4 regions of the Bradyrhizobium sp. NBAIM14 genome follow, and region 2 is predicted to be linked to each of the others. Evidence: predicted binding sites of a transcription regulator. Region 2 holds the regulator's gene; each other region holds the start of a gene.
The links. The regulator PhoB, encoded in region 2, activates phosphate uptake and scavenging genes when phosphate is short. The targets are predictions, from matches to a motif close to TGTCATNNANCTGTCAT.
Positions count from the first base shown of each region.

Region 1: the regulator PhoB is predicted to act here: its motif matches at 4,748-4,764, upstream of phnF (phosphonate metabolism transcriptional regulator PhnF).
Region 3: the regulator PhoB is predicted to act here: its motif matches at 4,762-4,778, upstream of I6F28_RS15145 (DUF47 domain-containing protein).
Region 4: the regulator PhoB is predicted to act here: its motif matches at 5,009-5,025, upstream of I6F28_RS26420 (DUF2794 domain-containing protein).

Region 1 is NZ_JADYVQ010000007.1:180,414-187,880, reverse strand. It holds gene I6F28_RS19620 (LbetaH domain-containing protein) at 1-65, opposite strand, end outside; gene phnC (phosphonate ABC transporter ATP-binding protein) at 240-1,055, shown strand; gene phnD (phosphonate ABC transporter substrate-binding protein) at 1,131-2,039, shown strand; gene phnE (phosphonate ABC transporter, permease protein PhnE) at 2,107-2,994, shown strand; gene phnE (phosphonate ABC transporter, permease protein PhnE) at 2,991-3,845, shown strand; gene phnF (phosphonate metabolism transcriptional regulator PhnF) at 3,982-4,713, opposite strand; gene phnG (phosphonate C-P lyase system protein PhnG) at 4,833-5,297, shown strand; gene phnH (phosphonate C-P lyase system protein PhnH) at 5,302-5,910, shown strand; gene I6F28_RS19580 (carbon-phosphorus lyase complex subunit) at 5,915-7,018, shown strand; gene I6F28_RS19575 (alpha-D-ribose 1-methylphosphonate 5-phosphate C-P-lyase PhnJ) at 7,015-7,467, shown strand, end outside.
Region 2 is NZ_JADYVQ010000010.1:11,827-19,293, forward strand. It holds gene argF (ornithine carbamoyltransferase) at 235-1,170, opposite strand; gene I6F28_RS22570 (aspartate aminotransferase family protein) at 1,170-2,378, opposite strand; gene I6F28_RS22575 (GcrA family cell cycle regulator) at 2,838-3,350, shown strand; gene phoB (phosphate regulon transcriptional regulator PhoB) at 3,642-4,349, opposite strand; gene phoU (phosphate signaling complex protein PhoU) at 4,372-5,088, opposite strand; gene pstB (phosphate ABC transporter ATP-binding protein PstB) at 5,100-5,921, opposite strand; gene pstA (phosphate ABC transporter permease PstA) at 5,918-6,763, opposite strand; gene pstC (phosphate ABC transporter permease subunit PstC) at 6,768-7,467, opposite strand, start outside.
Region 3 is NZ_JADYVQ010000005.1:167,776-175,242, forward strand. It holds gene I6F28_RS15120 (ABC transporter ATP-binding protein) at 1-739, shown strand, start outside; gene I6F28_RS15125 (ABC transporter ATP-binding protein) at 732-1,478, shown strand; gene I6F28_RS15130 (ABC transporter substrate-binding protein) at 1,535-2,755, shown strand; gene I6F28_RS15135 (branched-chain amino acid ABC transporter permease) at 2,831-3,694, shown strand; gene I6F28_RS15140 (branched-chain amino acid ABC transporter permease) at 3,696-4,664, shown strand; gene I6F28_RS15145 (DUF47 domain-containing protein) at 4,822-5,466, shown strand; gene I6F28_RS15150 (inorganic phosphate transporter) at 5,479-6,483, shown strand; gene sugE (quaternary ammonium compound efflux SMR transporter SugE) at 6,476-6,790, opposite strand; gene I6F28_RS15160 (peptide chain release factor 3) at 6,949-7,467, shown strand, end outside.
Region 4 is NZ_JADYVQ010000013.1:185,339-192,805, forward strand. It holds gene I6F28_RS26400 (ABC transporter ATP-binding protein) at 1-8, shown strand, start outside; gene I6F28_RS26405 (ABC transporter permease) at 5-2,575, shown strand; gene I6F28_RS26410 (Bax inhibitor-1/YccA family protein) at 2,857-3,648, shown strand; gene I6F28_RS26415 (GNAT family N-acetyltransferase) at 3,899-4,429, shown strand; gene I6F28_RS26420 (DUF2794 domain-containing protein) at 4,575-4,946, opposite strand; gene I6F28_RS26425 (DUF1223 domain-containing protein) at 5,476-6,252, opposite strand; gene acnA (aconitate hydratase AcnA) at 6,484-7,467, opposite strand, start outside.

The sequences.
Region 1 (7,467 bases), on a different contig from region 2:
AGCCTGGTCTCATGCAGCTTGGCCGAGGGATCGACGGTCGGCTGAACCGAAAGAGCTTTGGCCATGTTGCATCCGAAGTGCGAGGGCGGGAGTCTTTCTTCGAGCGGCCGGATGACGGTGTCGTGACAATGAGATGACAGGGGATGACGTGCGTAGGATGGCCGCACTGCAGCAGCCTTGTCACACAAGTGTTAACCACGGGCGTTAGCGGTTGGCTCCAGCTACTCTGGAGCCCCTCGATGCTGGTGGTTGAAGGTCTGACGTGTCGCTTCGGCGCGAAGGCCGCTGTGGACGATGCTTCGTTTCAAGTTTCCCCTGGCGGCTTCGTCGGGGTGATCGGGCGATCCGGCGCCGGCAAGTCGACATTGCTGCGGTCCATCAACCGCCTCACCGAGCCCTCCGAAGGCCGCATCCTGTTCGAAGGCGTCGACGTCACCGCGCTGCGCGGCAAGGAGCTGCGGCAGTGGCGTGCGCGGTCGGCGATGATTTTTCAGCAGTTCAACCTCGTCGGCCGGCTCGACGTCCTCACCAATGTGCTGATGGGGCGGCTGTCGACGGTGCCGACATGGCGGTCGCTGCTGCAGCTTTGGCCCGAAGAAGACAAGGCCATCGCGATGTCGGCGCTCGAGCAGTTCGACATGGCTGCCATCGCGGCCCAGCGCGCCGAGCAGCTCTCGGGCGGTCAGCAGCAGCGCGTGGCGATCGCGCGGGCGCTGGTTCAGCAGCCCGACATTATCCTTGCCGACGAGCCGATCGCCTCGCTCGATCCCCGCAACACCAAGATCGTGATGGATGCGCTTCTGCGCATCAACAAGCATTTCGGTATCACCGTGCTCTGCAACCTGCATTCGCTCGATCTCGCCCGCAGCTATTGCGACCGCCTGATCGGGATGGCCGCGGGGCGGGTGGTGTTCGACGGCGCGCCGGCGGCCTTGACCGATCATATCGCGCGCGAGCTGTACGATCTCGAGGCGAATGAAGTCATGGATGTTGCGCCCGCGGATGCATCGGTCGGCACGGCAGTTCCTGCCCTCCGCACGGTTGCCGTGGCCTGATCGCTGCTTCTTTAAATCGAGCCTGGTCGTAGAGCCGGAACTCGACAGTTTCATAACCTTGAAATGGGAGACGTCATGATAGACCGTCGTACGATCGTTGCCGCTGCGGCGGCCCTGGCATTTTCAGTTTCAGCCGCTGCGGCGCAGGACTGGAAGGCAAAATATCCTGAGTTGATCTTCGCAAAAGTCCCCGACGAGAATGCCTCCGGCACCACCAACCGCTGGACGCCTCTGACGGAGTACCTGTCCCGCGAGCTTGGAACCAAGGTCACGCTGCGCATCGCCAACGACTACGCCGCGGTGATCGAAGGTCAGCGTGCAGGAAACATTCACATTGCGATGTACGGCCCGGCGTCCTACGCGCGTGCCTACATCATTGGCGCGAAGGTCGAACCGTTCGCGATCGAGGTGAACGGCGACGGCACCAAAGGCTATTACTCGGTTCTCTATGTCAAAAGCGATTCGAGCTACAAGGACATTAAGGACCTGCAAGGCAAGAACCTCTGCCTCGTCGATCCCAATTCGACTTCCGGCAACAACGTGCCGCGTTTCGCGATGAACAAGATGGGCATCGACCCGGAAAAGTTCTTCGCCAAGGTGGTCTATTCGGGGAGCCATGAAAACGCGGTGATCGGGCTTTCCCAGGGCACCTGCGACGCGGCGTTCAACTGGTGGAACGACGAGAAGGAATCGAACCTGCTCCGGATGGAACGGAAGGGCATGGCGAAGGCCGCTGATTTCAAGATCATCATGAAGTCCGAGCAGATCGTGAACTCGCCGATGGCCTATCTCAGCAGCCTGCCTGACGACCTCAAGGCGGCGATCAAGAAAGCAGTGCTGGAAATTGCGGTGAAGGACAAGGCGGCTTTCGACAAGATTTACGAGGGGAAGCAATTGCCCTACGTCGAGGTCGACCACAAGGCGTATGACGCCGTGATCGAACTGACCAAGTTTGTCGACAGCATTCGCAAGCAGAAATCCTGAGGGAAACGAAGCGTTGGACAAGTCGGGCAGATCGCAAGATCTGCCCGTCGGCTCTCGCGAACATCCCATGCGAACAGCAGTTCCCGAATTTCCGGAAGCCAGGCTGCGTGAGCTTGGCGATCGCTATGCGGCCGCAATTGCCGCCAAGCGCCGCCGCGTATGGCTCGGTGCCGCCGTCCTGATCGCCGTTGCCATTGCCGCGGGCTGGATGGGCGAGGTCAGTCTCGGAAATTTTGTCGAGAATTTCTGGCGCTTCCCGGCCTATTTCCTCAGCATCGCACCCAAATTTTCGTTCGCGACCGCATGGAGCGATTTGGCGGAGTGGCTGTGGGGATTGCCGCGCTGGGCACGGCTTCTCGGGGATACGTTGCTGATAGCCTATATGGGCACCCTCTCGGGTGCGCTGTGCGGTTTTGCGCTTTGCTTCCTCGCCTCGGCCAATCTCGTGAAATCAGGAACGACTGTTTTCGTCACCCGGCGCGTTCTGGAGTTTTTCAGGACCGTGCCGGAGATCGTGTTTGCCCTGATCTTCGTGCTGGCCTTTGGTCTCGGGCCGCTGCCGGGCGTTCTGGCGATTGCAATCCATACCGCCGGAGCGTTGGGCAAGCAATTCGCCGAGGTTGTCGAGAACATCGACAGCAAGCCGGTCGAAGGGGTGGCGGCAAGCGGGGGCAGCTGGGTTCAGGTTGTTCGGTTCGGCGCGTTGCCTCAGGTCCTCTCGAACTTCGTGAGCTATGCCTTGCTCAGGTTCGAGATCAACGTGCGTGGCGCGGCCGTGATGGGCTTCGTCGGCGCCGGCGGGATCGGCCAGGATCTGATCGAGGCGGTTCGCAAGTTCTACTTCACCGACGTCAGCGCCATCCTGCTGCTCATCGTCCTTACCGTCATGTTGATCGACTTCCTGACGGAACGGTTGCGACACCGCCTGCTCGGGCTGGAGGGAAGCACCCGATGAGCTCCTTCAGTTTTGAAAACCGGGCCGGCATTGCCCATCGGTATCCCGACGTCTTCCGGACCGATTGGTGGCAGCGGGGAAGGATCGCAATACTCGTCGGCGGGACGGTCGGGCTGTTCCTGTTCGGGATCGTCCAGCTCGATATTCCCTTTAATCGGCTCTCCCTGGGCATGGTCAGGCTGGGCGAATTCGTCCAGCTCATGTTGCCGCCCAACCCGGGTTCTTGGGCGGAGGTTCTGAAATATCTGCATGCGCTCGGAGAGACGGTGTCGATCGCGTTTCTCGGCACCCTGGGCGGCGCGCTGCTCGCGCTGCCGGTATCCCTGCTGGCGGCGCGCAACGTGGTTGCAAACCGGATCATCCGCCTATTGACGCGTCGTGGCCTCGATACCATCCGTGGAGTCGACACTTTGATCTGGGCACTGATCTGGGTCGGCGTCGTGGGGCTGGGGCCGTTTGCCGGCATCCTGGCCGTGATCTGCAGCGATTTCGGAACGTTCGGCAAGCTGTTCTCGGAAGCGATCGAGGTCGCCGAGAAGAACCCCGCGGAAGGCGTTCGGTCATCGGGCGGCAACCATCTCCACAGCGTCCGCTTCGGATTGCTGCCGCAGGTGTTCCCGGTCTTGCTGAGCCAGGTGCTCTACTATTTCGAGTCGAATACGCGATCGGCGACGATCATCGGAATCGTTGGCGCTGGCGGCATTGGCCTTCAGCTTGCCGAACAGATCCGGGTGCTGGAATGGCAGAAGGTATCGTTTCTGATCCTGCTGATCCTGGTAACTGTATCGTCGATCGACTGGATTTCCGGCAAGCTGCGCTTCGCGATCATCGGCAAGCGGACGGTCGCCTAACGTCGTGCTGCAGTCTTATCCGTTCCGATTGGATCGGAACGGAGCTCTGATTTTTGTTCTGACGCGTTTTCTCGACGCAAATCGTTTCCACCCCGGATCAAGTCCGAGGGCAGGCTTCGCTGGAAAACGCTCTGATCTAAGCGTTCTCCACCAAAAACTCCACCCGCTCTGCCGCAAAGCGCGAGTGCTTCGTCACCAGCGGCTTGCCCGTGAGATCGTGGTCGGTGGCGTCGACCACCAGGATCGGCCGCCCCAGCGCCAGGTCGAGCCGTGCGGCGTCGCTCGCGTCGACAATCCCCGCGGTGATTCTCGTTGCGCCACGGCGATAATCGCGGACGCCGAAATGCTCCAGCAGCTTCGTCATCGAGCGCGTTGCCGCGAACACGGCGCCTGCATCCGGGAACAGGTCAGCCGAGAGCCAGGTGGTGGAAACACAGATCGGGGTGCGGTCGGCGAGGCGAATCGCCTCGATCCGCACCAGCGGCGCGCCGGTCTTCAATCCCAGCTCTCGTGCGAGCTCGCGCGTCGCAACGTCATCGGTCGCCTCGATCAGCCGGCCATGCGGTTCGCGGCCATCGGCGCCGACGATCTCGGAGAAGCGCGTGCGCGAGCGCAAGGGATAAGCGAGCTTTTGCGCCTCGACATAGGTTCCGCTGCCGCGCTCGGCGCGCACCAGGCCGCGCTCGGCGAGGGCTGCCAACGCGCGCCGCACGGTGTGGCGGTTGACGCGATAGGTTTCGGCGATCTCCATCTCGCCCGGCAATTTGTCGCCGGCCGCAAAGCGGCCGTCGGCGATGCCGCGCTCGATGCCATCGGCCACGAGGCGCCATAGCGCGACGCCCGAGGAGGCTGTGTCCTGCATGCTCATGTCGCGGGAAACCCTACTCCAGAAATCACAGCATTGTCACGAAACAGTCATGGCGCGTCCGTATGAAGTTGTCTATTATCATAGACAACTTCGGTGCGGCAAGTTCTGTAGAAGGTTCGATGGACCAAGTGACCCAGCACAACGACCAGCAAGCCCAGCGCAAGGCCGCAATGGCGGTGCTGGCGCACGCGGAGGCGGGCGAGATCGCCGCTCGCCTCCGCAACTTGGCCCTCCCGGACCATCAGGATCTGCGCACGCCCGAGAACGGCCTCGTCATGCTGCGCGGCCGGGTCGGCGGCGACGGCGCGCCGTTCAATCTCGGCGAAGCGACGGTGTCGCGCGCCGCGGTGCGGCTTGCGAGCGGCGAGGTCGGGTTCGGCTACACGCTCGGCCGCGACGGTGAGAAGGCGCGGCTGATCGCGCTGTGCGATGCGCTGGTGCAGTCCCGCGATTTCGGCGGAGCGGTGGAGCGCGACGTTATCGCGCCGTTGCGCGAGCAGCTTATGGTCAGGCGCAAGCAGGCGGCGGCAGCGGCCGCCGCGACGAAGGTTGATTTCTACACCATGGTGCGCGGTGAGGGGTGAGATCATGACCACGATTGCGGAGCTGCCGCCCGGTTTCGCCGACAAGGTGCTGTCGGCGCAATCGACCTTTCGCTCGGTCATGGACGCCATGGCGCGGCCGGGCTCGGTCCAGCGCATCGTTCCGATGGCGGGCGCGCCTGATACGATGATGCGAGGCACCGCCGCGATCGCGCTGACGCTGTTCGACCACGACACGCCGCTCTGGCTCGACGCACGGATGGCGGAAAGCGCGGACGTGACGAAGTGGCTGAAGTTCCACACCGGCGCGCCGGTCGTGCAGGATTCGTCGATCGCTTCCTTCGCGCTCATCAGTGACGGCGGCGCCTTGCCTGCGCTCGAGCGCTTCGCGTTCGGCACCAGCGAGTATCCGGACCGTTCGACCACGGTGGTCATCCAGGTCGACAGCCTCGCCGCCGGGCGCAGCTTCGAACTGCGCGGCCCCGGCATTGACGGTGTCGCCACGCTGCAGGCGTCGATCAAGCCTTTCGACCTGTTCGAGCGCCTGCATATCAACGAGGCGCTGTTTCCGCGCGGCATCGATGTGGTGCTGGTCGCCGATGACGCTGTGGTCGCGATCCCCCGCACAACGCGAATCGTGAGCAAGGGAAGCTAGAAGCATGTATGTCGCAGTCAAAGGCGGCGAACGCGCCATCGAGAACGCCCATCGCCTGCTCGCGCATAAGCGGCGCGGCGACCAGAGCGTTGCGGAAATCACGCTCGACCAGATCTCGGAGCAGCTCGGCCTGGCCGTCGATCGCGTCATGAGCGAAGGCTCGCTCTATGACCGCGAGCTCGCGTCGCTTGCGATCAAGCAGGCGCGCGGCGATTTGATCGAGGCGATCTTCCTGGTTCGCGCCTTCCGCGCCACGCTGCCGCGCTTCGGTGCCAGCGAGCCCGTCGACACCGGCACCATGCGGGTGCAGCGGCGGGTGTCGGCGACCTTCAAGGACATTCCCGGCGGCCAGATCCTGGGGCCGACCTTCGACTACACGCACCGCCTGCTCGATCCATCGCTCGCCCAAGGTTTTGTGCCGGAGAGGCCGGCTGCGGCCGAAGCCTCCACCGCGCCGACGCCGCGCGTGACAGACATTCTCGGCCGCGACGGGCTGATCGAAGCATCGCCGGAAGCCGAGGACGGCGCCAGCGTCGGCGATCTCACCCGCGAGCCGCTGAATTTCCCCGCGGACCGTGATTTGCGCCTGCAAAACCTCGCGCGTGGTGACGAAGGCTTTCTGCTCGCGATGGGCTATTCCACCCAGCGCGGCTACGGCCGCAACCATCCCTTCGTCGGCGAGATCCGTTTCGGCGAGGTCGAGGTCGAATTTGTCGCGGAAGATGTCGGCTTTGCCGTGCCGCTCGGGGCGATCGAGCTGACCGAGTGCCAGATGGTCAACCAGTTCAAGGGCTCCGCGACCGAGGCGCCGTGCTTCACCCGCGGCTATGGCCTCGCCTTCGGCCAGAGCGAGCGCAAAACCATGTCGATGGCGCTGGTCGATCGCGCGCTGCGCGCCCGTGAGCTCGGCGAGGAGGCGCTGGCCCCGGCGCAGGACGAGGAGTTCGTGATGTCGCATTCGGACAATGTCCAGGCGACCGGCTTCGTCGAGCACCTAAAGCTGCCGCACTATGTCGACTTCCAGTCCGAGCTCGGCCTGCTCCGAAAGTTGCGGCAAGAGTTTGCCGATGCCAATGCGCCCGATGCCATGAAGGAGGCCGCGGAATGAACGCGCCCGCCTACAACTTCGCCTATCTCGACGAGCAGACCAAGCGCATGATCCGCCGCGCGATCCTCAAGGCGATCGCCATCCCCGGCTATCAGGTGCCGTTCGCCAGTCGCGAAATGCCGATGCCGTATGGCTGGGGCACCGGCGGCGTGCAGGTCACCGCCGCGATCCTTGGGCCTCAGGACGTGCTGAAGGTGATCGACCAGGGCTCGGACGACACCACCAACGCGATCTCGATCCGCAAATTCTTCGCCAAGACCGCGGGCGTTGCGACCACGACGGCGACGGACGAGGCAACCGTGATCCAGACCCGTCACCGCATCCCCGAGACGGTGCTGAACGAGAACCAGGTGCTGGTCTATCAGGTGCCGATCCCCGAGCCGTTGCGCTTCCTCGAGCCGCGCGAGACCGAGACGCGGCGCATGCACGCGCTAGCCGAATACGGCCTG
Region 2 (7,467 bases):
TTCCGGATGCGATGAGGGTGCACAACGCTACAGCAAGCTCGGTGTCGTCCCGGGGCGCGCAACGCGCGAGCCCGGGACCCATAACCACAGGACCACGTCATCGAGCGAGATGGCAACTCCGACTCTTCGCCAAACGACTTCCTGTGGTTATGGGTCCCGGATCTGCGCGCGCTTTTGGCGCGCTTGTCCGGGACGACAATTGCGTGTGAGGCCGCAGCGGGGCCTCTGGCGGGCCTACTTCACCGCGTCGAAGCACCAGGCCAAAATGCCCTTCTGCGCGTGCAGGCGGTTTTCGGCCTCGTCGAACACGACCGATTGCGGCCCGTCGATCACCTCGTCGGTGACCTCCTCGCCGCGATGGGCCGGCAGGCAATGCATGAACAGCGCATCTCGCTTCGCCAGCGACATCAGCTTGGCATTGACCTGGTAGGGCTTGAGCACGTTGTGGCGGTGCTCGCCCTCCTTATCGCCCATCGACACCCAGGTGTCGGTGACGACGCAATCGGCGCCGCGCACGGCGGCTTCCGGATCGGTGCCGAGCACGATCGGCGCGCCCGTCGCCCTGATCCAGTCGCGCATGACCTTTTTCGGTGCGAGCTCCGGCGGCGTTGCGACATTGAGCTGGAATTTGAAGCGCTCGGCGGCATGGGCCCAGGACGCCAGCACGTTGTTGTCGTCGCCGGTCCAGGCCACCGTCTTGCCCTCGATCGGGCCGCGATGTTCCTCATAGGTCATGAGGTCGGCCATCACCTGGCAGGGATGCGAACGCCGCGTCAGACCGTTGATGACGGGCACGGTGGCGTTGGCCGCAAGCTCCAGCAGCGCATCATGGTTGAGGATGCGGATCATGATGGCGTCGACATAGCGCGACAGAACCCGCGCGGTGTCGGCGATGGTCTCGCCGCGGCCGAGCTGCATCTCGGCGCCGGTGAGCATGATCGCCTCGCCGCCGAGCTGGCGCATGCCGACGTCGAACGAGACGCGGGTGCGGGTCGAGGGACGCTCGAAGATCATCGCCAGCGTCTTGCCTTCGAGCGGCCTGACCGGCTGCTGCGCCTTCTGCTTCGCCTTCATCGCCGAAGAGGCGGCGAGCATGCTCTTGAGCTCCGAGAGCGGCAGCTCGTTGATGTCCAGGAAGTGCTTGGGAGCTTTGTTGGGCGTCGTGCTCATCAGCTTGCCGCCCGCTTGGTCTGGCTGGAGGAGATCGCAGCGCAGGCGCGCTCTAACCGGCCGACGCTGTCCTCGATCTCCGCTTCCGTGACGATCAGGGGCGGCAGGAAGCGCACGACATTGTCGCCGGCCCCGACGGTGAGCAGCTTTTCGGCGCGCAGCGCCGCGACGAGATCGCCCGAGGGCACCACCGCTTTGATACCGATCAGGAGGCCCTCGCCGCGCACCTCGCTGACGATTTCGGGATGACGATCGATCACGGAGGCGAGCTTCTGCTTGAGCAGCAGCGACATCTTCTGCACGTGGTCGAAGAAGCCGGGCTTGAGCATGACATCGAGCACGGCGTTGGCAGCCGAGATCGCGAGCGGATTGCCGCCGAAGGTGGAGCCGTGCGAGCCGGGCCCCATGCCGGCCGCCGCGTCCGCGGTCGCCAGCACCGCGCCGATCGGAAAGCCGCCGCCGAGCGCCTTGGCGAGCGACATCGCATCCGGTGTGACGCCGGTGCGCTTGTAGGCAAAGAGCTCGCCGGTGCGGCCCATGCCGGTCTGCACCTCGTCGAAGGCGAGCAACAGGCCGCGCTCGTTACAGAGTTCGCGCAGCGCCCTCAGGAAGGCGTGAGGTGCAGAACGAACGCCACCCTCGCCCTGGATCGGCTCGATGAGAATGCCGGCGGTGTGCGGACCACTCGCCTTCTTCACGGCGTCGAGGTCGCCGTGCGGCACCTGATCGAAGCCGTCCATCGGCGGACCGAAGCCCTCGAGATATTTCGCAGAGCCGGTGGCGGCGAGCGTCGCCAGCGTGCGGCCATGGAAGGCACCCTCGAAGGTGATCATGCGGTAACGCTCCGGATGCCCCTTGGAGAAGTGATGGTGGCGCACCAGCTTGATCACGCCTTCCAGCGCCTCGGCGCCGGAATTGCAGAAGAACACGAAGTCCGCAAAGCTCTCATTGCAGAGGCGGCTTGCGAGCTTCTCGCCGTCAGGGCTCTGGAACAGATTCGACATGTGCCAGAGCTTGGTCGCCTGCTCCTGCAATGCCTTGACCAGCGCGGGATGGACATGGCCGAGCGCATTCACCGCAACACCCGAGGTGAAATCGAGATAGCGATCGCCGTTGGTCGCGATCAGCCAGCAGCCTTCGCCGCGCTCGAAACCGAGGTCGGCCCTGGCGAAAACGGGGAGCAAATGCGGCGCTGCGCTGTTAGTCATGACGTCACTTGAATGTTGCGGACGGTGTGAGGCATGCATTGCGCGACGCACCATCGACCGGCCCCGGAAAACGAAACGTGCCGCCTTTTAAGGGCGGCACGTGGCACTATCTTATGCCTGGCAAGACGGGTGTCAATGCCGCCCGGAAAGCCTCGCGAAACGCTGATTCCGTAGTCTTGCGGTGCCGATTTTGCGGGTTTTTCACCACGGAACATGTGGAAGCGAGTCGGCGGACTCTTGCGCGGGAGTCACGCCATATTGTAGCGTTTGGACTGTCAGATACGACATCTCGTGCAGCAGTTCTGATCCCAGAAGTCCTCATGTACCGGCGTAAACGTTCGGGCGTCTTGAGCGCGCCCGGCGAGCCTTAAGGGATTCTGACGGCACGGGTTTTTCAAGGCTAAAGCATTCGCTGCGAAGGCCCCAGGATGGCAGGCGCGCAGCGAGGGAAAGGGTGCAATGACGGTTTTGACCTGGTCCGATGATCGCGTCGAGCAGCTGAAGAAGCTCTGGGAGGCCGGACTTTCGGCCAGCCAGATCGCGGCGGAGCTCGGCAATGTGACCCGCAATGCCGTGATCGGCAAGGTGCACCGGCTCGGCCTGTCCGGCCGCGCCAAGAGCCCTTCATCGGCAGCGCCGCGGCCGCGCAAGGCACGGCCCGCGCAGCATATGATGCGGGTGACCCGCCCCGTCGCGCGCGGCAACACCGCGCTGGCGCAGGCCTTCGAGGTCGAGTTGGAAGCCGAGCCGGTTACCTACGACAACGTGGTGCCGATGAGCCAGCGGCTGTCGCTGCTGGAATTGAACGAGGCGACCTGCCACTGGCCGGTCGGCGATCCCTCGAGCCCGGATTTCTTCTTCTGCGGCGGCAAGGCGCTCTCCGGCCTGCCCTATTGTGCCCAGCATTCGCGCGTGGCCTATCAGCCTGCAGCGGATCGCCGTCGCGCAGCACCGAAACCGGGCACGCGGTGAGGTTGCGGAATTTCCTGATCGCCAAGCTTTGATCGCCAAGCTTGATCGCCAAGGCTGCAGCCGTCACACGATGACGGCTCCCAATCACTCCGGTGTCATCCCCGCGAAGGCGGGGATCCATAACGCAATCGTTGCGCGAGATGGTCACTCCGAGTCTTCGCCAAACCACGTCCTGTGGCTGATCGCGACGAGCGCGCGCGCTCGCGCTGAGATCCCGGGCTCGCGCTGCGCGCGCCCCGGGATCACGACCGAGATTGTTGCCGCGGCCGAGAACCAACAACTCGCCCGATCTTACGTCTGCTCAGCCTTCGCGAAGCGATCGTCCAGCGCGTAGCCGGCGCCGCGGACGGTGCGGATCGGGTCCTGCTCGCGGCCAAGGTTGAGCAGCTTGCGCAGGCGGCCGATATGGACGTCGACGGTGCGCTCGTCGATGTAGATGTCGCGGCCCCAGACGCTGTCGAGCAGCTGCTCGCGCGAGAACACGCGGCCGGGATGCTCCAGGAAGAACTCCAGCAGGCGATATTCGGTCGGACCGAGATCGATCGGCCGGCCCGAGCGCGCCACGCGGCGCTTGTCGCGGTCGAGCTCGATATCGCCATAGGCGAGCACGGTGGCGAGGCGCTCGGGGCTCGCGCGCCTGAGCAAGCCCTTCACGCGCGCGAGCAGTTCCGGCACCGAGAACGGCTTGACGATGTAATCATCCGCGCCGGTGGCAAGCCCGCGCACCCGCTCGCTCTCCTCCCCGCGCGCGGTGAGCATGATGATCGGCAGCTGTTTGGTCTCGGGCCGGGTCCGAAGCCGCCGGCACAGCTCGATGCCCGACAGGCCCGGCAGCATCCAGTCGAGCACGATCAGATCGGGAATGTGCTCCTTGAGGCGGGTGTCGGCGTCATCGCCGCGCATCACCGTCTCGACGTCATAGCCGTCGCCTTCGAGGTTGTAGCGAAGAAGCTCGGTGAGAGCTTCCTCGTCCTCAACCACCATAATGCGTGCGCCCATGTGGTCGTAGCTCCTTAAGTCGTCAGGTGTTCGGCACCGTCGTGGCGAAGGTCGTCATGTCGCCCTTCGGCCGCTTGTCGGTGATCGCCTGGCCCTCGATCATGTAGAACACGGTCTCGGCGATGTTGGTGGCGTGGTCGCCGATCCGCTCGATGTTCTTGGCACAGAACATCAGGTGGATGCAGAACGAGATGTTGCGCGGATCCTCCATCATGTAGGTGAGGAGCTCGCGGAACAGCGAGGTGCAGATGGCGTCGACTTCTTCGTCGCCCTTCCACACCGCCATCGCCGCCGGCAGGTCGTGCGCGGCATAGGCGTCCAGCACCGACTTGACCTGCTGCTGCACGAGGTCGGTCATGTGCTCCAGGCCGCGGAACAGCTTGAGCGGATGGAAATCCGTCTCCAGCGCCGCGACGCGCTTGCCCATGTTCTTGGCGAGATCGCCGATGCGCTCGAGATCGGTCGCAACGCGCATCGCGCCGACGATCTCGCGCAGGTCGACGGCCATCGGCTGGCGGCGGGCGATGGTGAGCACGGCGCGCTCCTCGATGCGCTTCTGCAGCGCGTCGAGCTCGACGTCGGTGGCGACGACGCGCTGGCCGAGCGCGACGTCGCGGCGGATCAGCGCGTCGACGGAATCGACGATCATGCGCTCGGCGATGCCGCCCATCTCGGCGACCAGGCGGGTGAGCTCCTGAAGGTCGCTGTCGAAAGCCTTTACGGTATGTTCAGAACCCATGTTCCGTCTCCTCAGCCGAACCGGCCGGTGATGTAATCCTGCGTGCGCCGATCGCTCGGCGACGTGAAGATCTTGCTGGTGTCGTCGAACTCGATCAACTCGCCGAGATACATGAAGGCGGTCTTGTCGGAAACGCGCGCCGCCTGCTGCATGTTGTGGGTGACGATCGCGATCGTGTAGTTCTCGGACAATTCCTGGATCAGCTCCTCGACCTTGGCGGTCGAGATCGGGTCGAGCGCCGAGCAGGGCTCGTCAAACAGGATCACCTCGGGCCGCACCGCGACGGTGCGGGCGATGCAGAGACGCTGCTGCTGGCCGCCGGAGAGCGACAGGCCGGAGGCATTGAGCTTGTCCTTGACCTCGTTCCACAGCGCGCCACCGCGCAGCGCCTTCTCGACGCGGTCGTCCATCTCGGACTTGGAGATCTTCTCATAGAGACGAATGCCGAAGGCGATGTTCTCGTAGATCGTCATCGGGAACGGCGTCGGCTTCTGGAACACCATGCCGACCCGGGCGCGGAGCAGGTTGAGGTCGAGCTTGGGGTCGAGGATGTTGGTATGGTCGAGTAACAGCTGACCGTCGGCGCGCTGGCCCGGATAGAGGTCGTACATCCGGTTGAAGATGCGCAGCAGGGTGGACTTGCCGCAGCCGGACGGGCCGATGAACGCCGTGACGCGGTTGGTGCCGAGCGCCAGGTTGATGTTCTTCAGCGCGTGGTGGTCGCCGTAGTAGAAGTTGAGGTTGCGCGCCGTGACCTTGGCGGGCGCCTCGGGCAGGGGCTGCGAGCCGGGATGAACGGACGGTGCGCTGACGGAAACAGACATTTCACTCATTTTGCAGTCCTCTCGGCGCCAAGGATGCGCGCGCCAATGTTAAGGGCAAGCACGGTCAGGGTGATCAACAGCGCACCGCTCCAGGCGAGTTGCTTCCAATACTCGTAGGGGCTCTGCACGAAGTTGTTGATGGTGACAGGCAGGTTCGCCATCGTCTTGTTCAGGCCGAGGCTGAAGAACTGGTTCGACAGTGCCGTGAACAACAGCGGCGCGGTCTCGCCGGCGACGCGGGCGGTCGCCAGCAGCACGCCGGTGATGAGGCCGGAGCGCGCGGCACGATAGGCGATGCGCTTGATCACCAGCGAGCGCGGCAGGCCGAGCGCGCTGGCAGCTTCGCGCAACGGATTCGGCACCAGCAGTAGCATGTCTTCGGTGGTGCGCACGACGACCGGGATCACGATGACGGCAAGCGCCAGCGCGCCCGCAATCGCCGAGAAGCCGCGCATCGGCACCACCACCGCGCCATAGATGAAGAGGCCGATGATGATCGAGGGTGCCGACAGGAGAATGTCGTTGATGAAGCGGATCACCGAGGTCAGCTTGTCGTTGCGGCCGTACTCGGCGAGATAGGTGCCGGCGAACAGGCCGAGCGGCGCGCCGATGCCGACGCCGATCACGGTCATGATCAACGAGCCGACGATGGCGTTGCGCAGGCCGCCCTCGGTCGATCCGGGCGGCGGCGTGTCAGCTGTGAAGACCTGGAGGTTGAGCCCGGCCAAGCCGTTGTAGAGCAGCGTGACCAGGATCAGCGCGAGCCAGGTGACGCCGAAGGCGGCGGCTGCGATGCAGAGGCCGCGAATGACGATGTCCCAGCGGCGGCGGCGCGAATAGATCGGGTTCATGGCTTCACTTCCCGGCCTTGGTTTCGAGGCGCAGCAGCATCAAACGGGCGGCAGCGAGCACGAAGAACGTCAGCACGAACAGCAGGAGGCCGAGCAGGATCAGGCCGGACTGGTGCAGGCCGTCGCTCTCGGCAAATTCGGAGGCGATCGCCGCCGAAATCGTCGTGCCCGGCGCGAAGATCGACGAGGAGATCCGGAACGAGTTGCCGATGATGAAGGTCACCGCCATGGTCTCGCCGAGCGCCCGGCCCAGCGCCAGCATGACGCCGCCGATGATGCCGACGCGGGTGTAGGGGATCACCACGCTGCGGACGACCTCCCAGGTGGTGCAGCCGACGCCGTAGGCGGCTTCCTTCAGCACCGGCGGCACCGTCTTGAACACGTCGACCGAAATCGAGGTGATGAAGGGCAGCACCATGATGGCGAGGATCAGCGCGGCGTTGAACAGGCTGAGATAGGACGGGGGCCCTGCGAAGATCGCGCCCAGCACGGGGACGCCGTCGAACACCCTGATCATGAAAGGCTGGAAGGTGTTGGCCAGGAACGGGCCGAGCACGAAGAAGCCCCACATGCCGTAGATGATCGAGGGGATGCCGGCGAGCAGCTCGACCGCCATGCCGATCGGGCGGCGCAGCCATTGCGGGCAGAGCTCGGTGAGGAAGATCGCAATGCCGAGACCGACGGGAATGGCGATCAGCATCGCG
Region 3 (7,467 bases), on a different contig from region 2:
TCTCGAAACGGAAGGCTTGACCAAGGAGTTCGCGGGCTTCTTCGCCGTCCGCGACGTTGCGCTCAAGGTTCGCCGTGGGAGCATTCATGCGTTGATCGGCCCGAACGGGGCCGGCAAGACGACCTGCTTCAATCTTCTGACCAAGTTCCTCAAGCCGTCGGCCGGGAAAATCCTGTACAAAGGGCAGGACATCACCGCGATGGCGCCGGCGGATGTGGCCCGCATGGGGCTGGTCCGTTCGTTCCAGATTTCGGCGGTGTTTCCCCATCTCACCGCGCTCGAGAACGTCCGTGTCGCGCTGCAGCGCCAGCATGGCTCTTCGTTCGATTTCTGGCGCTCCAAGTCGGTGCTCAACCGCTTCAACGACCGCGCGCGCGAGCTGTTGAACGATGTCGGCCTCAACGAGTTTGCCAACACGCCGGCAGTCGAGATGCCCTATGGGCGCAAGCGTGCACTTGAGATTGCGACCACGCTGGCGCTCGACCCGGAGATGATGCTGCTCGACGAGCCGATGGCCGGCATGGGCCACGAGGACATCGACAAGATCGCGGCGCTGATCAAGCGCATCTCCGCGAAATACACCATCCTGATGGTCGAGCATAACTTAAGCGTCGTGGCCAACCTCTCCGATATCATCACCGTGCTGACGCGCGGGCAGGTGCTCGCGCAAGGCCACTACTCCGAGCTCACCAAGGACGAGCGCGTCAAGGAAGCTTACCTGGGAGCCGGTCATGCCTGATACAGCGATCGCCGAGGCTCCGGCCAGGGCTGCGACTGGCGGGAACATCCTGCAAGTCCGCAACTTGGAAGCCTGGTACGGCGAGTCTCACATCCTGCACGGGATCAACTTCGACGTGAACGCGGGCGAGGTCGTCACCCTGCTCGGGCGCAACGGCGCCGGCAAGACGACGACGCTGAAGTCGATCATGGGCATCATCGGCAAGCGCACCGGCTCGGTGAAGTTCAACAACCAGGAGATCATCCGCGCGACCTCCGACAAGATCGCGCGCATGGGCGTCGCCTTCTGTCCGGAAGAGCGGGGCATATTCTCCAGCCTCGACGTCCGCGAGAATTTGATGCTGCCGCCGGTTGTCCGCGAAGGCGGTTTGCCGCTCGACCAGATCTTCGAGCTGTTCCCGAACCTGAAGGAGCGGCTGAACAGCCAGGGCACCAAGCTGTCGGGCGGCGAGCAGCAGATGCTGGCGATCGCGCGCATCCTACGCACCGGCGCGAGCTTCCTGATGCTGGACGAGCCGACCGAGGGTCTTGCACCCGTCATCATCCAGCAGATCGGCCATACCATTGCGCGGCTCAAGAAGGAGGGCTTCACGATCCTCCTGGTCGAGCAGAACTTCCGCTTCGCTTCCACCGTCGCCGACCGCTATTACGTAGTCGAGCACGGCAAGATCATTGACGGGTTTTCCAATTCGGAGCTTGCCGCCAACATGGACAAGCTCCACACCTATCTCGGTGTGTAGCCGAGCAGGCCGGACGATCGAGAGTAACTATCAAAGGAATATTGGGAGGTCGGATTATGAAGCACAGCATTTCGGCAATGTTGCTCGGGACGGCCCTGGCGCTCGGCGCGGCAGGCGGCGCGGTCGCGCAGGACAAGAACATCAAGATCGGCGTGCTGACCGACAATTCAGGACTTTATGCCGATCTCGGTGGCGCCGGCTCGACCGTCGCCGCACAGATGGCGATCGAGGATTCCGGGCTCGCTGCCAAGGGCTGGAAGCTCGACCTGATCTCCGCCGACCATCAGAACAAGCCCGACATCGGCTCCACGATTGCTCGGCAATGGATCGACGTCGAGAAGGTCGACATCTTCATGGATGTCCTGAACTCCGGCGTTGCGCTGGCGGTGAACAATATCGTCAAAGAGAAGAATTCCATCCTGATCAACACAGGTGCGGCGACGTCGGATCTCACCAACGCGCAATGCTCGCCGAATACGGTCCACTGGGTCTATGATACCTATATGCTGGCCAACAGTACCGGGCAGGCGCTGGTGAAGGCGGGCGGCGACACCTGGTATTTTCTCACCGCGGACTACGCCTTTGGCCATGCCCTCGAGCGCGACACCGCCGCGGTGGTGGTGAAGTCGGGCGGCAAGGTGATCGGCAACGTCAAGCATCCCCTGAATACCGCTGACTTCTCGTCCTTCCTGCTTCAGGCGCAGGCCTCCAAAGCCAAGATCATCGGCATGGCGAATGCCGGCGGCGACACCACCAACACCATCAAGCAGGCGTCCGAGTTCGGCATCGTCTCGGGCGGCCAGAAGCTTGCGGGTCTGCTGCTCTTCATCACCGACGTGCACTCGCTCGGTCTGAAGGTGGCGCAGGGCTTGAATTTCACCGAGACCTTCTATTGGGACATGAACGACGGCACGCGCGCCTTCTCCAAACGCTTTTCCGAGCGGATGAAGAACAAGGCGATGCCCTCGATGGTGCAGGCCGGCGTCTATTCGGGCCTGCTGCACTACTTCAAGGCGCTGGAGGCGATGGGCGGCAATCCGCATGACGGGGCCAAGGTGGTCGCCAAGATGAAGGAGATGCCGACCGACGATGCGTTGTTCGGCAAGGGAACGATCCGTGCGGACGGTCGCAAGCTGCATCCGGCCTATCTGTTCGAGGTCAAGAAGCCCGAGGAATCCAAGGGCCCCTGGGACTATTACAAGCTGATCGGCACGACCCCCGGCGACCTGGCCTTCCGGCCGCTGTCGGAAAGCGCCTGTCCGCTGGTGAAGAAGTAACGGTGAACGATGCGGGCCGGCGCGCAACGGCGCCGGCCTGTCTTTGAGGAATAGAAGGGACCGGGTGCGGGATCGATGCAGGCTCTCTACGCTCAGCTACTGGTGGGACTGATCAACGGCTCGTTCTACGCGCTGCTCAGTCTCGGGCTTGCCGTCATCTTCGGCATGCTCAACATCATCAATTTCGCCCACGGCGCGCTCTACATGATGGGCGCCTTCGTCGCCTATTTCCTGTTGAACCTTGGTGGCATCAATTATTGGTGGGCGCTGCTGCTGGCGCCGATCATCGTCGGCATCTTCGGCATGATCCTGGAACGGACCATGCTGCAATGGCTAACCGGGCTCGATCATCTCTACGGCCTGCTCCTGACCTTCGGCATCGCGCTGATCGTGCAGGGCGTGTTCCAGAACTATTTCGGCTCCTCGGGCCTGCCTTACGCCATTCCCGAGCAGCTCAGGGGCGGCATGAATCTCGGCTTCATGTTCCTGCCGATCTACCGCGGCTGGGTCGTCGTGTTCTCGCTGGCGGTGTGCCTTGCGACCTGGTTTCTCATCGAGAAGACGCAGCTCGGCGCCTACCTGCGCGCCGCCACTGAAAATCCGACGCTGGTGCGTGCCTTCGGCATCAACGTGCCGCGCATGATCACGCTCACTTACGGTCTCGGCGTCGGCCTTGCCGCGCTTGCCGGCGTGCTCTCGGCGCCGATCAACCAGGTGCGGCCGCTGATGGGTGCCGACCTCATCATCGTCGTGTTCGCGGTGGTGGTGATCGGCGGCATGGGCTCGATCATGGGCTCCATCATCACCGGCTTTGCGCTCGGCGTGATCGAGGGCCTGACCAAGTATTTCTACCCCGAGGCCTCCAACACCGTCGTGTTCGTGCTGATGGTGCTGGTGCTGCTGGTGAAGCCGACGGGATTGACGGGAAGGGCGGCCTGAGATGACAACCCTGACGGACGACACGCTTCCTGTGACCCCGCGCGCAATGCGCGACGAGATGATTGTATTCGCAGTGATGGCGCTGCTGCTCGCAGCGGTGCCGTTCACGGGCGTCTATCCGTTCTTCGTGATGCAGGCGCTGTGCTTTGCGCTGCTCGCCTGCGCCTTCAATCTGCTGGTCGGCTATGGCGGCTTGCTGTCGTTCGGCCACGCGATGTTTCTGGGCACGGCCGGCTATTGCAGCGCGCATGCGCTGAAGGTCTGGGCGCTGCCGCCCGAGCTCGGCATTCTCGTCGGCGTCGCCGCGGCGTTCGTGCTCTCGATCGTCACCGGCTACATCTCGATCCGACGCCAGGGCATCTATTTCTCGATGATCACGCTGGCGCTGTCGCAGCTCCTGTACTTCATCTATCTCCAGGCCCCGTTCACCCATGGTGAGGACGGCATCCAGGGCATCCCGCAGGGACGCATGTTCGGCGTGCTCGATCTGTCCAAGCCGACGGTGCTGTACTATGTCGTGCTGGTCGGCTTCCTCGCCGGCTTCCTCCTGATCTTCCGCATCATCAACTCGCCGTTCGGCGAGGTGCTGAAATCGATCCGCGAGAACGAGCAGCGCGCGATCTCGCTCGGCTACCGCACCGACCAATACAAGTTCCTGGCCTTCGTGCTGTCGGGGACGCTCGCCGGACTTGCCGGTGCGCTGAAGGTGTTCGTGGCGCAGAACGCTTCGCTCACCGACGTGCACTGGACGATGTCGGGCGAGGTCGTGCTGATGACGCTGGTCGGCGGGCTCGGCACCGTTTTCGGTCCCGTGGTCGGCGCCTTCGTGATCATCGCCATGCAGCAATATCTGGCCGGCTTCGGCCAGTGGGTGACGGTGATCCAAGGCGCGATCTTCGTGGTCTGCGTGCTCACCTTCCGCCGCGGCGTCGTCGGCGAAATCGCGCATTACTTCCGGCGATCGCTCTAAGTAACTGGTATTGCATCAGTTTCATTGATGCATGAAAGCGGTGGATGATCCGGCTCCGCGGGCGTGAGGCGACACGCGCGCGGATCGAAAATGGTCTATGACAGTTTTGTGACAGCCCTTGCGGGCCTGACCATTTTCCAACCGGTAGTTTGTCCCCATGATGCGATGGTTTCGTGCGTTCCTGCCCAGGGAAGAGCGGTTCTTCGACCTGTTCGACCGCCATGCCCAGACCGTGATCCAGGGCGCGGTCGCGCTCCAGGGCATGCTCAACGGGGGCGAGGAGACGCCGGTCTATTGCCAGCGCGTCAACCAGTTCGAGAACGACGCCGACAATATCACCCGCGAGGTGCTGACGGCGGTGCGCCGCACCTTCATCACCCCGTTCGACCGCGGCGACATCAAGAACCTGATCACGTCGCTGGACGATGCCATCGACCAGATGCAGCAGACGGCCAAGGCCGTGATGCTGTTCGAGGTGCGCAGTTTCGAGCCGCCGATGCGCGAGATCGGCGGACTCTTGATCGAATGCGCCAATCTGGTCGGCCGTGCGCTGCCGCTGATGCAGGAGATCGGCAAGAACGTCGCCATGCTGACCGCGATCACCGAGGAGCTCGGCAAGCTCGAGGGCCGTGTCGACGATCTCCACGACATCGGCCTGAAGGAGCTGTTCCTCAAGCATCGCGACGGCAATGCGATGGACTTCATCGTAGGCGTCGAGATTTACGACCATCTCGAGAAGGTCGCCGACCGCTTCGACGACGTCGCCAACGAGATCAACAGCATCGTCATCGAGCAAGTGTAGGGCAGGGCCGCCGTGGATGCTGCGTTGGCTTTTCCCGTCCTGGTCGGCCTGATCGCCGTCGCGCTGCTGTTCGATTTCCTGAACGGCCTGCACGACGCCGCCAATTCGATCGCGACCATCGTTTCGACCCGCGTGCTGCGACCGCAATTCGCGGTGTTCTGGGCCGCGTTCTTCAATTTCATCGCCTTCCTGGTGTTCGGGCTGCACGTCGCCCAGACCATCGGCACCGGCATCATCGATCCTGCGGTCGTCGACGCCCAGGTGATCTTCGCAGCCCTCGTCGGCGCCATCGTCTGGAACCTCGTGACCTGGGCGCTCGGCATTCCATCGTCGTCGTCGCACGCGCTGATCGGCGGGCTCGTCGGCGGCGGCTTGGCCAAGGCCGGTATTTCGGCCGCGGTGTGGAGCGGCCTGTCCAAGACCGTGCTGGCGATCGTGCTGTCGCCGCTGGTTGGCTTCCTGCTCGCAATGGCGCTGGTTGCGATCGTGTCCTGGGCCTCGGTGCGCTCGACGCCGTTCGCGGTCGACCGCGCCTTCCGCATCCTGCAATTCGTCTCCGCTTCGCTCTATTCGCTCGGCCATGGCGGCAACGACGCGCAGAAGACCATGGGCATCATCGCGGTGTTGCTCTATTCGCAGGGCCATCTCGGCAGCGAGTTCTCGGTGCCGTTCTGGGTGGTGCTGTCGTGCCAGGCGGCGATGGCGCTGGGCACGCTGATGGGCGGCTGGCGCATCGTCCGCACCATGGGCCTGCGCATCACGAAATTGACCCCGATGCAGGGCTTTTGCGCCGAGACCGGGGGCGCGGTGACTCTGTTCATGGCGACCTACCTCGGGGTTCCTGTCTCGACCACCCACACCATCACCGGCGCCATCGTCGGCGTCGGCGCCGCCCGCCGCGTCTCGGCCGTGCGCTGGAACGTCGCAAGCTCCATCGTCTATGCCTGGGTGATCACGATCCCGGCCTCAGGCATCGTGGCCGCGCTGACCTGGTGGGTGGTCCAGCTCGTCAAGTGACGAGCTTCAGTCCGATGATGCCGGCGACGATCAGGCCGATGCTGGCGAGGCGGAAGGCCGTCGCCGGCTCGCCGAACAGAACCATGCCGAGCGTCGCGGTGCCGACCGCGCCGATGCCGGTCCAGACCGCATAGGCGGTTCCGACGGGCAGGGATTTGAGCGCAAATCCGAGCAGGATGACGCTGCCGGCCATGGCCGCGAGCGTGACCGCGGACGGGACAAGCTTGCTAAAGCCCTCGGTGTATTTCAGGCCGATGGCCCAGGTGATCTCGAGGAGACCGGCGACGAACAGGATGCTCCAGGCCATGACGACCCTCCATTCAAGGCAGGGTCGTCCCCGCGGCTGGTGTGCTGATGGGCAGGGAGGTCGTCCTCCCAAAAGGGGGATATGGGGCTGGCCGGAAACCTTCGCAATCACCAAATGAGGCTTGATCAGGCCCGTTTTCCCTGCCACACGCTCCCGCCATGTCCGACATCGCCGCCACCACAGCCGAATCGCCGGCCCGTTCCCCGCTTGCCGCCGAGGTGGCGAGGCGGCGGACCTTTGCGATCATCTCCCATCCCGACGCCGGCAAGACCACGCTGACCGAAAAGCTGCTGCTGTTCGGCGGCGCCATCAACCTCGCCGGCCAGGTCAAGGCCAAGGGCGAGCGGCGCAACACGCGTTCGGACTGGATGAAGATCGAGCGCGAACGCGGCATCTCGGTGGTGACCTCGGTGATGACCTTCGAGTTCGAAGGCCTCGTCTTCAACCTGCTGGACACGCCGGGCCACGAGGACTTTTCGGAAGATACCTATCGCACGCTGACGGCGGTCGATTCCGCCGTGATGGTGATCGACGCGGCCAAGGGTATCGAGGCGCGCACCCGAAAGCTGTTCGAGGTGTGCCGTCTGCGCGACATCCCGATCATCACCTTCATCAACAAGATGGACCGCGAGAGCCGCGACGTGTTCGAGCTGCTCGACGAGATCGAGAAGACGCTG
Region 4 (7,467 bases), on a different contig from region 2:
CCGCATGAGCGCCGTGGCCGAATCGTTCGCGAAGCCGAACGCCGTCGCGCTGTCGCAGCGCTACGCCTTGCGCGAATTGCGCGGCGGCCTGCGCGGCTTCTACGTCTTCATCGCCTGCATCGCGCTCGGCGTGATGGCGATTGCCGGCGTCGGCTCGGTGTCGGCGAGCCTGAGCGACGGTCTCGCACGCGAGGGCCGCACGCTGCTCGGCGGCGACGTCTCCTTCGTGCTGTTCCAGCGCGAGGCCAAGCCGGAAGAGGTCGCGTTCCTGCGTTCGCGCGGCACGCTGTCGGCGGCTGCGACCTTGCGCGGCATGGCGCGTTCGGCTGACGGCAAGCTGGCGCTGGTCGAGATGAAGGCGGTCGATAACACCTATCCGATGCTGGGACAGCTGACGCTGGCACCAAAGCTGCCGATGGCCGATCTGCTCGCCGAGCGTGACGGCGCGTTCGGTGCCGCCGCCGATCCGACGCTGCTGGCGCGGCTCTCGCTCAAGACCGGCGACCGCGTCACGATCGGGTCCGCAACGTTCCAGATCCGCTCCACCGTCGAGGCCGAGCCGGACAAGCTCGCCGGAGGCATCGGCTTCGGGCCGCGCTTTCTGATCAGCGAGGCGGCCTTGCGCGCCACCGGCCTGATCCAGCCCGGCAGCCTGGTGCGCTGGGTCTACCGGGTCAAGCTGCCGGAGGCCGCGAACAACGAGCGCGCCACCGAAGCCTTCATCGCGGATGCGCGCAGCGCCGCGCCGCAGGCCGGCTGGGAGATCCGCAGCCGCTCCAACGCCTCGCCGCAGCTCGAGCGCAACATCAACCGCTTCACGCAGTTCCTGACGCTGGTCGGCCTTGCCGCGCTGCTGGTCGGCGGCGTCGGCGTCGCCAATGCCGTCAAGAGTCACATCGACCGCAAGCTCGAGGTGATCGCTGCCTTCAAGGCCGTCGGGGCCACCGGCCGGGACGTGTTCGGCATCTACCTGGCGCAAGTGGTCCTGCTGGCCGCGATCGGGTCCGTGATCGGCCTGGCGCTCGGCGCCGCGATGCCCTTTGCGATCGTTGGCCTGTTCGGCAAGCTGTTGCCGCTGCCGGTGGTGCCGGCCGTGCACACCGACGAGCTCGCGCTGTCCTTCCTCTACGGCCTCCTCACCGCGCTCGCCTTCGGCCTGTGGCCGCTCGCGCGCGTGCACGACGTGCCGGTGGCCGCGCTGTTCCGCGACACCATCAGCTCCGAATGGCACCGGCCACGCGCGAGCTATCTCGTGTTCATGGCCGTCGTGATCGCACTCCTCATCGCGGTCGTGATCGGCCTGTCGTTCGACAGGCGCATCGCCGCGGTGTTCGTGGCCTCCTCAGTGGTCGTGTTCGCCTTGCTGCGCGGCATCGCCGCCCTGCTGATGACGATCGCACGACGGCTGCCACGGACGCGGCTGCCGATGCTGCGGCTTGCGATCGCCAACATCCACCGGCCGGGCGCGCTGACGCCGTCCGTCGTGCTGTCGCTGGGACTCGGGCTCGCCGTGCTCGTCACCATCACCCAGATCGACGGCAATCTGCGCCGGCAGTTCCTGGCGGCGCTCCCCGACCAGGCGCCATCGTTCTTCTTCATCGACATTCCGAGCGCGCAGGCCGAGCAGTTCGATGGCTATCTGCGCCAGATCGCCCCCGGCGCCAGGATCGAGGACGTGCCGATGCTGCGCGGACGCATCGTCGCCGCGCGCGGGGTGCGCGCCGAGGAGCTCAAGCCGACCACGGATTCCGAATGGGTGCTGCAGAGCGATCGCGGCCTGACCTACACCGCCGAGCTGCCGAAGGGCTCCAAGGTGGTCGAGGGCGAATGGTGGCGCGCCGATTATTCCGGCCCGCCGCTGGTCTCGTTGGAGAAGAAGATTGCCGACGGGCTCGGCCTCAAGCTCGGCGACGAGGTCGTGGTCAACGTGCTCGGCCGCGACATTCCGGCCAAGATCAGCAATTTGCGCACGATCGACTGGCAGGGTCTCGGCATCAATTTCGTCCTGGTGTTCTCGCCCAACGCCTTCAAGGGCGCGCCGCACACCCATATCGCGACGCTGACAGAAGCGGGCGGAAAGGCGGCGGGCGACGGCAAGATCATCAAGGAGGTCGCCGACGCCTATCCGATGGTGACGAGCGTGCGCGTGCGCGAGGTGATGGAGACGGTCGGCTCTGTGGTGACCAATCTGGCCCTGGCGATCCGCGGCGCCAGCGCCGTGACGCTGATCTCGGCGATCCTGGTGCTGGGCGGGGCGCTCGCCGCCGGCCACCGCCACCGCGTCTATGATGCGGTAATCCTCAAGACCCTCGGCGCGACGCGGCTGCGGCTGCTCGGCGCCTATGCCCTCGAATACCTGCTGATCGGCCTTGCCACCGCGGTGTTCGGGGTGATCGCGGGCAGCATCGCGGCCTGGCTGATCGTGACGCGGCTGATGACGCTGAGCTTCGTCTGGCAGGCCGGCAGCGCCGCCGGCGTGGTCGCCGCCGCGCTGGTCGTGACCGTCGGGCTCGGGCTTGCCGGCACGCTGCTGGCATTGAACAAAAAGCCCGCGACGGTGTTGCGAAATTTGTGACAAAATGTAGCGGCTGATCGAGCTGCCCGGAATCGGCCCGGTTTCCGCGATTAACCACGCTACCCCGTCAGCTTCGCGTCAGGATTGACGCCGAGGGCGACATTCAGCCGCGCGTGGAAGGTTGCGGCGAATGTGTTAGTTTCCCACATATCGGATGGGTTCGGAGTCCCGATTGTGAGCCAAAATTCAGTCGGCTGGCAGCGGTCTCCGAGATAGAATTTGACGAACCGGCGGCATGGCGACCCTCGTGCCGGACCGGACCAACCAACGGGAATTCGACCATGTCGGACCTAGACCGTAACTACGCTTCTCCTTTCGGCAGGGCCGCCGGGCGTGTTGACGCCGCGACGGTCGATGCCGGCCTGCGCGCCTATATGCTGCGCATCTACAACTACATGAGCATTGGCCTGGCCATCACCGGCCTTGCCGCGCTCGGCGTCTACATGGCCGCCGTGACCGACGTTCCGACGGCGGACGCCGTCCGCGTCGGCAAGGTGTTCCTGACACCGTTCGGCTACGCCATGTTCGTCAGCCCCCTGAAGTGGCTGTTCATCCTGGCGCCGCTCGCGATGGTGTTCGTGATCTCGGCGGGCATCAACCGTCTGGCACCCTCGACCGCCCAGATCCTGTTCTGGGTGTTCGCGGCGCTGATGGGCATCTCGCTGTCGTCGATCTTCCTGGTGTTCACGCACACCTCGATCGTGCGGGTGTTCTTCATCACCGCGGCGACCTTCGGTGCGCTGAGCCTCTACGGCTACACCACCAAGCGTGACCTGACCGGCATGGGCTCGTTCCTGTTCATGGGCCTGATCGGCATCGTTCTCGCCAGCCTGGTGAACCTGTTCCTGGCCAGCTCGATGCTGCAGTTCATCGTGTCGGTGGTCGGCGTGCTGGTGTTCTCGGGCCTGACCGCCTGGGATACCCAGCGGCTGAAGAACGACTACATCTACGGCTATGCCTCGGCCGGCGGTGACGTCGCAGAGCGTTCGGCCATCACCGGCGCACTGTCGCTGTACCTGAACTTCATCAACCTGTTCACGCTGCTGCTGCAGCTCCTCGGCCAGCGCGAGTAAGCTCTGAGACGAGAGAACGGACACGAACCCCGGCCGAAAGGCCGGGGTTTTTGTTTTGAGGGTACGGCCTCTCCCCGTCATTGCGAGGAGCTCGCGACAAAATTGCGCAGCAATTTTGCGCCGATGCGACGACGCAATCCAGAGCCCCTCCGCAGATGCATTTCTGGATTGCTTCGCTGCGCTCGCAATGACGGGTGTGGAGGCAGCGCAGCCTCTTCCGGCCCCTCAGGGAACGCTCTATCCTTCCCCCATGTCCGCACCCGATATCAGGCCCACCACCGAGGCCGACCTCCCCGCCGTCACCGCCATCTACCAGCAGGCCGTCCGCGAGGGCACGGCGACGTTCGAGCTGGAGCCGCCCGACCTCTCGGAAATGACGCGCCGCTATCGCGCGCTGATCGACGGCGGCTATCCCTATTTCGTCGCCATGCTGGACGGCCGCGTGGCCGGCTATGCCTATGCCGGCGCCTACCGGCCGCGGCCCGCCTATCGCTTCACGGTGGAGAACTCGATCTATCTCGATCCGTCCTTCCACCGCCGCGGCGTCGGCTCAATGCTGCTGGAACGGCTGATCGTCGAATGCGAAGCGCGCGGCTTTCGCCAGATGATCGCTGTCATCGGCGATTCCGCCAATGCCGGGTCGATCGGCGTGCACACAAGGTGCGGCTTCAAGATGATCGGCACACATCCCAGTGTCGGGCTGAAATTCGGCCGCTGGCTGGACACCGTGATGATGCAACGCGACCTCGGCGAGGGCGCAAGCACGGTGCCGGGGAAGTAGTTCATCCGTCATTCCGGGGCGATGCGCAGCATCGAACCCGGAATCCATTGAACGGCAGGGGCGGTGGAGGGATGGATTCTCGGGTGCGCAATTGCGCACCAGCTCGCGACTTCGTCGCGCCCCGGAATGACGATCGATGGTTCGTCTACACCACCGCCAGTTTGCGATCGATCACCAGCAGCACCCGCTCGAGCTCGTGGCCGCGACGCAGGATCAGGCCGGTCGCCGAGATCACGCTGTACATGCCCTGCTTGCGCGCGAGGCGCGGGTCCTTCTCGATGCGATAGATCGGCACTTCCGAGGCGCGGCGATAGACCGAGAACACGGCGCGGTCCTTCAGGAAGTCGATGGCATAGTCGCGCCATTCGCCGTCGGCGACCATGCGGCCGTAGAGATTGAGAATCCGGTGCAGCTCGAGCCGGTTGAACGTCACCCGGTTCGGCTGCGCATGCGCCGCGGCAGGACGCGCCGCCGCGCGCTGCTCGCTCGGATCGGCATCCTCCGACGTCAGACTCATGGGAAGCGCCTCCTCATCGCACGGCTACCCGCGTCCGCCAAGATCGTCCCGGAACCGCGTTCGTGACAATTGCATGATTGCGCCAACCGTTCCGCATCGCAAGGGGCTCGACCTATCGAATCGGCGTCGCATAAGGGCCCACGCAAGGGTGGAACTCCGTCGCGGCAAACCGTCACGGGATCGTTAGCAGGAATCATAGTATCGCCGCTTTTCCGCCAACCGCCTGCCGCCCTGCACTGCGAAAAGGGTGACGTGCGTTGACCCGGTCCTTTCGGTTCCGGATTCCTCAGCCCCCAGCCCCCCGGGGTCGAACAGGATCGGGTCTGTACGCACGACAAGGAGGGCCAACGCAAGTTGGTCCTTTTTTGTTTGTGCCGAGATGTTTCCGGTCTGCCGTCATTCCGGGGCGCGCGAAGCGCGAGCCCGGAATCCATTTACCATCACACAAGCTGAGAAATGGATTCCGGGTTCGCGCCAAGAGGCGCGCCCCGGAATGACGAGCATCAATTGCTGAGACGTTCTGCCTGCTTCAATGCAGCGACGTGTAGGCCGCACCCAGCATCGGGCCCGGCCTCTCGCGGCTGCCGTCCTGGACGTAGACCACCGCGCCGTCGACGCCGTCGCGCGTGAGGTTCTCGATCGGCACCGTCCAGCTCTCCGGACGGCCGGTCCAGTCGCCGACCTTGAGCAGGCTGCGCACCACGTTGTGATAGGTGACCTGCTGTCCCTTGTTCTCGCCGCGGGTGATCGCGATCGGCACCGACTTCGCGATCGAGCAGATCCAGACCTCGCCGCGCGAGACCGTGGGCTCCTTGCTTGCGGCTACCGACACGTTGATCTGCTTGCCCGAGAGCGACATCGTCACCGGCACGCTCATCACGCCAGTGCCCTTGTCGGTCTTGCCGATCGCGTTCTCGATGCCGGTGCGATCGCTGCCGATGACATGGGTGGAGCCGTTGACCACGACCTGCGGCGTGTAGACCTCGCGGTCGCCGCGCATGCGCGAATAGGCACGCTGCCGTGCAGAGAAGCGCGAATCCGCCAGCGTGTCCTTCCAGCCGAGATAGTCCCAATAATCGATCGGCATGCTCAGCGCGATGACGGAGGGGTCCTTGGAGAGATCGCCGATGATCTGGTCGGCGGGCGGGCAGGAGGAGCAGCCCTGCGAGGTGAACAATTCGACGACGGCGCGGGGTTCAGCTTCGGCAGGACGAATGACGGCGATGATCGCACATATGCCGAGAGCTCCCGACCAGAGGGCGCCGGACCAACGTGGAATCAGATGGGAAGCCGTCATTGTCGTCATGTCGAACGCCGCACACCGTTGCTCTCAGAGGGAAATCTTATCGCCGGATGGTCACCGTAGTCTTACGGGGCGCGGTACATTCATCCATCCGGGCCACCGTCCAAAGGGAGGTTTTCCGCCGGGCGGGCCCATCTGAAGCGTACCGCAAACGCGCGAAGGCGGCCTTTGATAGGCCGCCTTCGTTAAGGCTTCTACTCACTTCGCAGTGAGCCATCATTCACAAATCCGCGTTTACGCCGCGAGCTTGCGCAGCACGTAGTGCAGGATGCCGCCGTTGCGGTAGTAGTCGAGCTCGTCCAGCGTATCGATGCGGCAGAGCAGCGAAACGCGCTGCAGCGAACCGTCGCCGGAGACGATCTCCGCGGTCAGCTTCTGGCGCGGCTTGAGGTCGCCGACGAGGCCGCGGATGGTCACCTTCTCGTCGCCCTTTAGCCCAAGCGACTGCCAGGAGGTGCCTTCCTCGAAGGTCAGCGGCAGCACGCCCATGCCGACCAGGTTGGAGCGGTGGATGCGCTCGAAGCTCTGGCAGATCACGGCGCGCACGCCGAGCAGGCGCGTGCCCTTGGCGGCCCAGTCGCGCGAGGAGCCATTGCCGTACTCGGCACCCGCGAACACCACCAGCGGCACCTTCTCTTCCTGGTACTTCATCGCGGCGTCGTAGATCGACATCTGCTCGCCGTCGGGCCAGTGCTTGGTCAGGCCGCCCTCGGGGATGTTTCCGTCCGCGCCCTTCAGCATGAAGTTCTTGATGCGGATGTTGGCGAAGGTGCCGCGCATCATCACTTCATGATTGCCGCGACGCGTGCCGTACTGGTTGAAGTCGGCCGGACGCACCTGGTGCTCGCTGAGATATTTGCCGGCGGGCGAGGTGAGCTTGATCGAGCCGGCCGGCGAGATGTGGTCGGTGGTGATCTTGTCGCCGAACATGGCGAGGATGCGCGCCTCGACGATGTCGGTGACCGGCTCCGGCTCCTTCTTCATGCCTTCGAAGTAGGGCGGGTTCTGCACATAGGTCGAAGACATGTTCCAGCGATAGGTCTCACTCTCGACTGTCTTGATCTTGCGCCAGTTGGTGTCGCCCTTGAACACGTCGGCATACTTCTTCTTGAAGATCGACGCGGTCACGAACTTCTTCATGAAGGCGTTGATCTCCTTGGTCGTCGGCCAGATGTCCTTCAGGTACACCGGCTTGCCGTCCTTGCCCTCGCCGAGCGG